2 linked regions of the Sulfuricurvum kujiense DSM 16994 genome follow. The protein of the gene in region 1 interacts with the protein of each later gene in a pairwise test. Links are inferred from orthologs where the notes say so. Each region holds a gene or a part of one and is shown in the gene's direction. Other genes may lie near its edges.

Evidence for each region. The genes of interacting proteins can lie anywhere in the genome.
Region 2: the proteins of grpE (region 1) and groL interact in binary tests that used the Escherichia coli proteins (3 or more experiments, as listed by UniProt). The link is inferred for Sulfuricurvum kujiense DSM 16994 from one-to-one orthologs.

What each region holds. Positions count from the first base shown.
Region 1 is NC_014762.1:374,106-379,909, forward strand. The notes cover bases 3,029-5,804. They hold grpE (nucleotide exchange factor GrpE), read left to right. Parts: upstream 3,029-4,034; coding sequence 4,035-4,574; downstream 4,575-5,804. Other genes in these bases: SULKU_RS01940 (DASS family sodium-coupled anion symporter), read right to left, coding at 3,029-3,868; dnaK (molecular chaperone DnaK), read left to right, coding at 4,696-5,804. In the rest of the region: SULKU_RS01930 (SagB/ThcOx family dehydrogenase), read right to left, coding at 1-1,173; SULKU_RS01935 (AsmA family protein), read right to left, coding at 1,221-2,468; more of SULKU_RS01940, read right to left, coding at 2,465-3,028. UniProt on the Escherichia coli protein: Participates actively in the response to hyperosmotic and heat shock by preventing the aggregation of stress-denatured proteins, in association with DnaK and GrpE. It is the nucleotide exchange factor for DnaK and may function as a thermosensor.
Region 2 is NC_014762.1:2,081,466-2,085,960, forward strand. The notes cover bases 1-2,982. They hold groL (chaperonin GroEL), read left to right. Parts: upstream 1-666; coding sequence 667-2,298; downstream 2,299-2,982. Other genes in these bases: groES (co-chaperone GroES), read left to right, coding at 382-642; SULKU_RS14560 (sensor domain-containing diguanylate cyclase), read left to right, coding at 2,680-2,982. Also shown: more of SULKU_RS14560, read left to right, coding at 2,983-3,993; SULKU_RS10415 (DUF475 domain-containing protein), read right to left, coding at 4,059-4,495.

The sequences.
Region 1 (5,804 bases):
CGCTCCCCGATAATCACCGCTTCGTAGTCGATAAAGCCCCTCAGTAAACTCGGCCCATTCAAAGGTCGAGTCCATACTGTTTTGAAGTGAAAGCAACTCTTTTAGATCGCGAATATAGGCATAGAGCCCTTTTTCTAACCCTTCGACCCGATGGACAAAAATAACAAGATTAACGTCCGAGGCGTCGCGGCAGAAGAGGGAAGCATCCAGAAGCTGCCGAAACTGCTCTAAAGTGATACCCAAGCCGTCCATCATCTGTGCGCTTCGGCGTTTTAGGACGATCTCTCCGGAACTTTTTGTCGGTGATGGAGTATGACGGGACTCTTTCATTATCACGGGACGAGGATACTCTCCTTGCGTCGCCGTATCGATGATCTCCAGTATCGGCCATAGATGATGGGAGTGACTGAGACGGTTTGCGTTATAAAGCAGTTCGGGGGTTTTGGGAAGGGTGAATGAACCTTTACGGATTTGAAGCAACATATCGGGGCTTTCTCTCTCATTCGGATCATAACGGTGAAGCTGATCCAGACCGCACAGTGAGGCGATATCGGCCGTGTCGATGCTAAGAACACTGCACTCCCACCCCAGCATCGCCGCCGAAATACGGATCGATTCGGCGGCATGCCCCGCATCAAGCTGGCAATAGCGCCAGCACCGTTCCCCGTATTTCCACGCTTCTCTCCAGATGACCGAACTTAAAGCAATGAGAAGTGTCTCCTCGCCGATAGGTTCACGGTAAGTATGCAGCAGCTCCAGTGCATGTTTACGCGGCGCATAGTGGCTAAGGGTAGGAGAATCGCTCAGACCTTTCAACGGGGGAGCAATAATATAGCATTCGCTGGGATGAAGGTTTCCGCTGCTGGCATTGCACCGAAGCGCCCATTCCGATCCGCCGTGGCTTTTGATGGCGGCGAGTCCGAGAGCGTAGCGCAGCAATTGCGCAAGCGATTCGATGCACAAAGGGGCATAGGGGAGCGAATCAGGTTGGAACAACAGATGATACGGCGGGGTCGCTTCGCTAAAGGGCAAAGGTATTAGAGGGGCATTCTCATAACGCCGAAAAGGATTTGGCTGAGTTTCCCAATCCATATAGCCGAGGCTGGCGGCATAACGTGAGGGTCGGTGTTTGGTTCGGTCGTGATATTCGAGTACGGAGGATACATTTTTCATAGAGGGATTGTCGGTTAAAACCGTTAAATCTCCCCTTTGATTTTGAATTAGTGTAAGCTTTTTAATAGATCCCGAAGCATTTGCTCATGCGTCGTCGTATTATCGGTTTCCATGCGGCTTAAATCGGATTGGAACGATCCTCTGTAATGAACCCCTTTTTTGCTGAGGTCGGCATGCACTTCCGCATCGAAACGGATCAGGGGCTGGGTAATTTGGTATTCTTGGAATAACACCTTCGGAACGGTAGAAGCTTCGGTAATGATGACGTTTACACTTCCTCCTGTGGTGTTTAGCTCTCCGTACAAATCACCGCTTCCTGATATCGGAGGGGTAAGGGCAAAGAGTTTAAAAGTCTGTTCCAAATCGGCGTGTTTACAGTCAAAAGATAATTTTGAGGGTTCCAAATCCGCGATAGTGAGTGAAATCGAAGTATCGCTTCGGGCGACATCGGAATTGCCTTTCAGCCGAAGCAGTTTCTGATCACCCGTAAGTGTCGCGTTTAATTCAAGGGCTCCTCCAAGCGGCATACCGACAAACTGTTCCAAAATTCCCGCATGATCCAGAGAAGTATTAATGGTGACCTTAACGTTAAAAGGTTTGACATCGCCGTATTTGTCGGCCAATAGCGATTTAAGCGTTACCGATTCGTTATTGTCTTTTGCGATAGGGGTAGGATTAAAACGGCGGGTTTTGGAATTTAGAAGGATCGATCCCTCAACGTAGCGCTGATCAAATCCGCGTAGATCGATCCCCCCGGTGAGGAGGGTATCGGTGTCGGATGGATACTTGAGCAGCTGCATAAGAGGCGTATAGGCTATTTTGTCCGCTTTTAGATTGAGAGATGCGAGATGAAACCGATGGAGTTCGATTTTATAAATGAGATCTCCGCCGAACATATCTCCGTTTCCTTGAATGAGCAAAGAGGCGATGCCTCCGCTGAGAGAGCCTTCTGTTTTAAAAGGGGAAAAAAGAGGGTTGATGCCGCCGTGCTGAAAACAGGAGAGTCGGTAATGGGCATACATCCGAAGCGTCAGAAGAGAAAATCCCCCCTGAGTTGAAAACGTGTTACCGTATTGATCCTGGAAAAGGAGCTGAAACTGATTAGGGGTTAACCCGTATTCTTGGAGTGTGATCGGCGTTGAGAAGGCGGAAGTAAGTGATTTTTCGATTAAAGGGGCCGTAAGGCGGTTCCCCCACGGTGAAAAAATAACGGCTGCGGCTGCCAGAATAACTCCCAAAAAGGAGAAAAAGATTTTTCCGATCAGGGTATGGTGAAAATAGCGGATACGTTTCATAGCAGCGCCAATATCCAGGGTGTTCCGATAATCATGAATACCAGAAAGGTGAGGAGGGTTACCGCACCGCCGTAGATATAGATTTCACGGGCACTGATATAGCCGGAGCTAAGATAGATCGCATTGCACGAAGAGCCCTGCGGTGTGATGGTGGCATTAAAATTGGTAGCGAACAGCAGCATCATCGCCATCAGTTCTCCGGGTACCCCAGCGCCGACACCGACGGCTAAAAAGATACCGAAGAGAGCTAAAAGATGGGCGCTTTGCGAAACGAAGAGATAATGGATTAATACGTAAACGGCTATTAGAAGTATGTAAACCCACATCCACGATAGCCCGACGAGATAGAGGGTAAAGTGGCTGGCGACGGCTCCCATAAATCCCATTTCGGCGAGCTGGGTACTGAGGGCAAAGAGGATGGCAAACCAGATTAGGGTACTGAGCGCTTCGCCTTGGCTTCTAAAATCTTCGACTCCGAAAACGCGTGTCGCCATCAAAATTCCAAGCCCTCCGAAGGCGACGGCGGCTTTATCGATTCCCAAAACTCCTGAGAGGGCCCAGAAAGTCAGCATCGAGATAAAAACTCCGGCCGTAATCCACTCGTTGCGGCTGATTCTCCCCATATGTTCTAACGCCTCTTTGGCTTTTTGAGGCGCATCGGGAGTTGAACGAAGTTCGGGGGGATAGATGCGGTACAGCATCCAGGGGATCAGGGCAAAAGCGATCAGCGTCGGGACAATAGCATACAAAAGCCAGCTTCCGAATGTGATATGGATCCCCATCGTTTCGGCGATTCCGACACCGACGGGATTAACCGCCATGGCGGTGAGCCAAAGGCCCGATGAGATCGTAAGCCCTGCCATAGAGGTCATCATCAGGTAGCTTCCCGCACGCCGCTGGGTATTATCTCCCACCTTTGAGCCGCAGTCGTGCGCCAGACCGTAGACGATAGGGTAAAGGACACCGCTTCGGGCAGTATTGCTCGGAAAAGCGGGGGCGATCAGGATATCGGTAGCGATGAGACTGTATCCCAGACCGAGGGTGGAGTGGCCGAAACGGCGGATAATGTGAAGCGAAAGTCGTTTGCCTAATCCCGATTTATGGACGGCATGTGAGACTAAAAAAGCCGCAATGATCATCAATATAAAACTTTCCGAAAATCCCGCATACGCTTTTACGGGTTCAATGACCCCGAACAAGACACTGATCGCGAGGGCAATGACCGATGCGGCGATGATGGGCAGCACGTTACCTAAAATAGCTATAATAGTTGTCAGGAAAATCGTAAAAAGTTGCCACGCTTTGGGGCTGATGGCGAGGGGCGGGGGAGTAAGCCACAGGGTTAAGGCAAACATTCCGAGCAATACGACAGGATAGAGGTGTTTGACTCTGAGTGACATTATCCCTCCCTTTTTTTAAGCTTATTATAGCATTTTAGGTCGGTATATATACTTGATATAAATAGACTCAACTTATCTTCATAAAAATTATCATATACCACTTGACAATAGTCGACTCAATGTACTATAATAACGCTGGATTTCAAAAAAGGAGTCGTAAAAACTTATGTCTAACGAAGTAAATGAAGACGTGATCAGCGACGAGCAAACATCCCAAAATACGGGTGAAGAGGTCATTGCTGAGAGCATGAACGAATTAGAAACTATTCAGGCGGAATTGGCGTCTTTTAAAGATAAGTACGCTCGCGTACATGCCGATTTTGATAATATTAAAAAACGTCTCGAGCGGGAGAAATACCAAGCGCTGGAGTATGCAAACGAAAAATTTGCCAAAGATCTCATTCCGGTAGTCGATTCGCTAGGAATGGCGATCGGAGCGGCAGAGATCGAAGCAGAACCTGCGGTCCTTTTAGAGAAGCTCAAAGAGGGTGTTGAACTTACGATGAAACAGCTTCTCGGTGTTCTCGAAAAACACGGTGTAACTCCGGTAGATGAATCCGAGCCGTTCGATCCGAATATCCATAATGCGGTACAGCGTGTGGACAGTCCGGATCATGAGAGCGGCGCAATCGTGAATACTTTTCAAAAAGGGTTTCGATACAAAGAACGCACTCTTAGAGATGCGATGGTTGTAATCGCCAATTGATTTGAACGACCATCGGAACAAAGTTCCGATGGTCTACGCTTGCCGCTAAGGCACTAAAGCACACCGATGCTTCCGGCATCGGCGTCGAAAATAAAAACGAATTTAAAATAAAGGAAATACAATGTCAAAAGTTATTGGTATCGATTTAGGAACAACAAACTCATGTGTTGCTGTCTATGAGGGCGGCGAAGCGAAAATTATCCCGAATAAAGAGGGAAAAAATACAACTCCTTCCGTTGTAGCGTTTACGGACAAAGGTGAAATTCTTGTCGGTGATCCTGCAAAACGTCAGGCGATCACAAACCCGGATAAAACGATCTACTCGGTCAAACGTATCATGGGTCTCATGATGAACGAAGAGAAAGCGAAAGAGGCGCACGATAAAGTTACCTATAAAATTGTTGATAAAAACGGTATGGCTGCGGTTGACGTAGCGGGTAAAGTGTATACCCCTCAAGAAATCTCTGCGAAAATCCTCTCTAAACTCAAAGCAGATGCAGAGTCATACTTGGGTCAATCAGTAACCGACGCAGTTATCACCGTTCCGGCGTACTTCAATGATGCTCAACGTAAAGCGACGAAAGAGGCGGGAACCATTGCTGGGTTGAACGTCCTTCGTATCATCAATGAGCCGACAGCGTCTGCATTGGCATACGGTTTGGATTCAAAAGGGGATGAAAAAGTTCTCGTTTACGATCTCGGGGGCGGAACATTCGACGTTACCGTTTTGGAAATCTCTGAAGGTACGTTTGAAGTTCTTTCAACCGATGGGAATGCGTTCCTCGGTGGGGATGACTTCGATAATAAAATCGTTGATTTCCTAGCATCTGAGTTCAAATCCGATCACGGTATCGATTTGAAAGCGGACAAAATGGCGCTTCAACGTCTTAAAGACGCGGCAGAAAATGCGAAAAAAGAGCTCTCTTCTGCGGAAGAGACAGAGATCAACCTTCCGTTTATCACGGCAGACGCGACCGGTCCTAAACACTTGGTTGTTAAATTGACCCGTGCAAAATTTGAAGGGATGATCGATACGCTCGTAAAAGAGACGATCAGCCACATCAAAACAGCGATGAAAGATGCCGGCCTTAGCAAAAACGAGATCAACGAAATCATTATGGTCGGGGGTTCAACACGTCTTCCGATCGCACAAAAAATGGTTTCAGATGAGTTCGGCGGCAAAACCCTCAACAAAGGGGTAAACCCGGATGAGGTCGTAGCAGCGGGTGC
Region 2 (4,495 bases), 1.7 Mb from region 1 along the record:
AAAGGAGTTAAAAAAAATAGTAAATGTTATGTATACATTTTTAAATTTGATTTTTCTGAAACGGATGATAAATTATATAGTGAGGGATAAACGTAAAAGATGGTGGCGGGGGGGGGACTCGAACCCCCGACCTCCGGCTTATGAGACCAGCGCTCTAACCAGCTGAGCTACCCAGCCATCTTATGGGAAGACCGGAATTATAGTGATGATAAACTTATTAAAAGCTTTAAAAAGTAATTTTTTCAATATAAAAAATTGAACTCACTATAATAGCTATAATAAAACTCACTATTGTTGAGTCTATAAGGCTAAGAGTATTGACAATTAACCTAAACTCGTGTAGAATCCCATACATAAAATCTCATCATAAAAGGAAATGCAATGAACTTTCAACCGCTTGGAAAACGAGTCTTGGTTCAACGTCTCGAAGAGGCAACCAAAACCGCATCGGGTATCATTATCCCCGACAACGCTAAGGAAAAGCCTTCCCAAGGTACCGTTGTTGCCGTAAGCAGTGAAGTAGAGAACGTTTCTACAGGAGATACGGTCGTATTCGGTAAATACGCTGGAAACGAACTTACTTTGGACGGAAAAGCGTATTTGGTTATTGAAACCGACGATTTGCTTGGAATCATCAAATAATTTAAACTTTATAAGGAGCAAACTATGGCAAAAGAAATTCACTACGCAGATGAAGCTCGTAACAAACTAGCCGCAGGAGTACAAAAACTCACTGACGCTGTCAAAGTAACAATGGGGCCGCGCGGACGCAATGTCCTTATCCAACGCAGTTACGGTGCACCGCTAATCACTAAAGACGGTGTTTCGGTTGCTAAAGAGGTAGAACTCAAAGACGTTTTGGAAAATATGGGAGCGCAGCTTGTTAAAGAAGTAGCATCCAATACGGCGGACGAAGCGGGAGACGGTACGACTACCGCAACGATCCTTGCCAACTCTATTTTCAAAGAGGGTCTTCGTAATATCACTGCCGGGGCTAATCCGGTTGAAGTAAAACGGGGTATGGACAAAGCGCTTGAAGCGATTTTGGCAGAACTCAAAGCCGCTTCCCGTATTATCAATGATAAAAAAGAGATTGCACAAGTTGCTACCATCTCGGCTAATTCCGATGAGCGCATCGGTGCGATGATCGCCGAAGCAATGGATAAAGTAGGCCGCGACGGCGTTATCACTGTCGAAGAAGCAAAAGGGATTAACGACGAACTCGATGTTGTCGAGGGGATGCAGTTTGACCGCGGTTATCTCAGCCCGTATTTCATCAACAACTCGGAAAAAATGACCGTAGAGCTGGATCATCCGTTTATCCTCCTTTTCGATCAAAAAATCTCGAACCTCAAAGACCTTCTTCCGGTATTGGAGCAAGTTCAAAAAACTTCTCGCCCTCTTCTCATCATCGCTGAAGATGTAGACGGTGAAGCGTTGGCGACTCTCGTTGTGAATAAACTCCGCGGTGTGCTTAACATCACCGCCGTAAAAGCTCCGGGATTCGGTGATCGCCGCAAAGCGATGCTTCAAGATATCGCGGTACTTACCCGTGCGCAAGTGATCAGTGAAGAGATCGGACGCACACTCGATAGCGCAACGATAGCAGACCTCGGTCAAGCTGCTCGTGTCGTCATCAGCAAAGACAACACGACGATCGTTGACGGTGCGGGCGACAAAGAGGCGGTTAACGGACGTATCAAAGAAATCCGTACCCAAATCGAAAGCACAACCAGCGAATACGACAAAGAGAAACTCCAAGAGCGTCTTGCGAAACTCGCGGGCGGTGTTGCGGTTATCAAAGTCGGAGCGGCTACCGAAACCGAGATGAAAGAGAAAAAAGACCGCGTTGACGATGCACTCTCGGCTACAAAAGCGGCAGTTGAAGAAGGGATCGTCATCGGTGGCGGTGCGGCACTGATCCGCGCGGCGGCAAAAGTGAAACACGACCTCAGCGGCGATCAAAAAATCGGATGGGAAATCATCCTTCGCGCCATTACCGCTCCGGTTAAACAAATCGCTGAAAATGCGGGATACGATGCGGGTGTCGTTGTCAATACGATCGTTAGCGCTACGAACGAAAACATCGGGTTCAATGCCGCAACGGGTGAATACGTCGATATGTACGAAGCGGGAATCATCGACCCGCTTAAAGTTGAGCGTGTCGCATTGACCAACGCAACGTCGGTATCGAGTATGCTCCTCACGACCGAGGCGACGATCCACGAGATCAAAGAAGACAAACCTGCACTGCCGGATATGGGCGGTATGGGCGGCGGTATGCCGGGCATGATGTGAGGACCGTAAAAAATGTCCTCAATGGACATTTTTAGGTCTGAAACCGAACATGCCGAATGAAATGAGCAGTGAGGCTTTACATAAAATGGAAGCCAACTGCGTGTCATTTTACTGAACGAAACCAAAGCCGATGTCGCAAAGCGGCCGGCGACGGCTTCAAATTACATAGAATTACCATATAATTGACATTTCGACAAATGCCTCCCCTTCTCTTTTCCCCTGTATAAAAACAAGTTTTAAACTGTATAAAACCAATAAACTATAATACAACGTCAACTAAAAATCCGTAAAAGTATTTGCTATAATAGATGAATAAAATAAAAAAGGGTGTATTAGGTGCTCTTATCCAATTTAAATACTTTTTTTGGGCTAGTGTTGGGTATGGCACTCTATTATGGGAGTGCGCTGTTCGGCATGTCTATTTTTTCGTTTCACCCTTCCAATATAACCCTGTTATGGCTGCCGTTCGGGATAGCGGTCATCCTCGTCCATCAATTCGGGGCGAAAGCATTGCCTTTTATCTTTTTGGGAAGTTTTTTCGCCAATTATCCCGGCATGTCCGATGAATCCACCTATCATGACCTCCATACGGCCGTTGCCGCATTTGCAGACACTCTCGCCCCTTATTTATCCGCACACTTGATCAAGCGGTATGCCAACAACTATTTTGACAATATCAAAATATTATTTCCGTTTACCTTTTACGGAGCGATTATCCCGACCTTTATCAGTAGTCTTATAATCGCTCTGAATCTGGCAAGCGGAGGCTATATACGCTATTTTGACGTATGCGGGTTTATCCTTATGCTGATGTTTGCCGACGCATTGGGACTATTGCTCCTCTATCCCTTGTATGAAAGCTACAAAACTCTATCGAAACCGACATCAAAAGAGTGGAAAAACGCTTTTTTATACACACTTTTGGCCCTTTTGTTAATCTGGTCATCCTTTTATTTTCACTATCTCATTTTTCTGGTTTTGCCTCTGCTGCTAATCCCTGCATTTCACCTACGGATGCATGTGCTGATGGGAATACTTTTGATTGTTGTCATCGGAATAATCGCTTTATCGGCAGATAATCCGAAAAATATTTTTGATGTCGGTACGCAAATGGAATCGATTCTAATGCTTATTACCTATTTGATCAGTTTGGTTTTTGTCATCATCGGAACCTCTCTTCATCATGCGGAACTCATCATCAATATTAATCTTACCAATACGGACAACTTAACAAAAGTCAAAAATGTAAAAGCATACAAAGAGCGGATCAATGAACTGATTTCAAACTTTGAGCGGTACAAAATACCTTTTTCCATGATGATATTTGATATTGACGACTTTAAGATGATCAATGATACCCATGGACATAGAGCCGGAGATATTGTTCTTATGGAGCTCAGTGCACTCGTTCAGAAAAATGTTCGGCATACGGATACGCTTTTCCGGGTCGGAGGAGAAGAGTTTGTGATCCTTTGTCCCAATACTGCGTTGCATGATGCAATTGATGTCGCAAATAAAATCAAAAATGTTGTTGAGAATGAGCTTACGGTCATCCCAAATCAACGAATCACGATAAGCATAGGGATTTCCCAGGTAAAAGAAGAAGATGCGGAAGATACGCTCTATCGACGAGTCGACGGGCTGCTCTATCAGTCAAAGCAAAACGGGAAAAACAAAATAACTTTTTCTCACTAAAAGCTATATTGAGATATTAAAAGTACTGATGAAAAAGTGAATGTCCTCACAGAGGACAAAGAGGATTAAGCGCGCAGATTCGCTTGTTTATTTTCCCAAATAGAATGTAAAAAAGCAATCGTGATCAATCCGATACCGATTGTTCCCGTTACCATTTCACTGATATGGGTGGTGATTTTCATGAGCATGATAATCGCCAAAATACCGATAGCGTAATGCGCTCCGTGTTCGAGATAACGAAATTCGGAGAGCGTTTTATGCTCGACAAAATAAAGTGTAATGCTACGAACAAACATGGCTCCGACACCGAGCCCGATCATAATGATAAAGATGTTGCTGGTAAGGGCAAACGCTCCGATAACACCGTCGAAACTGAAACTTGCATCGAGTACCTCAAGGTAGATAAATCCGGCAATCCCGCTTTTGACCGTATCAGAAGAGAGGAAATGATCCAGCATTCCAAGCAATGAGTGAAGCAGCACGCCGTACATAAATGCCAGAA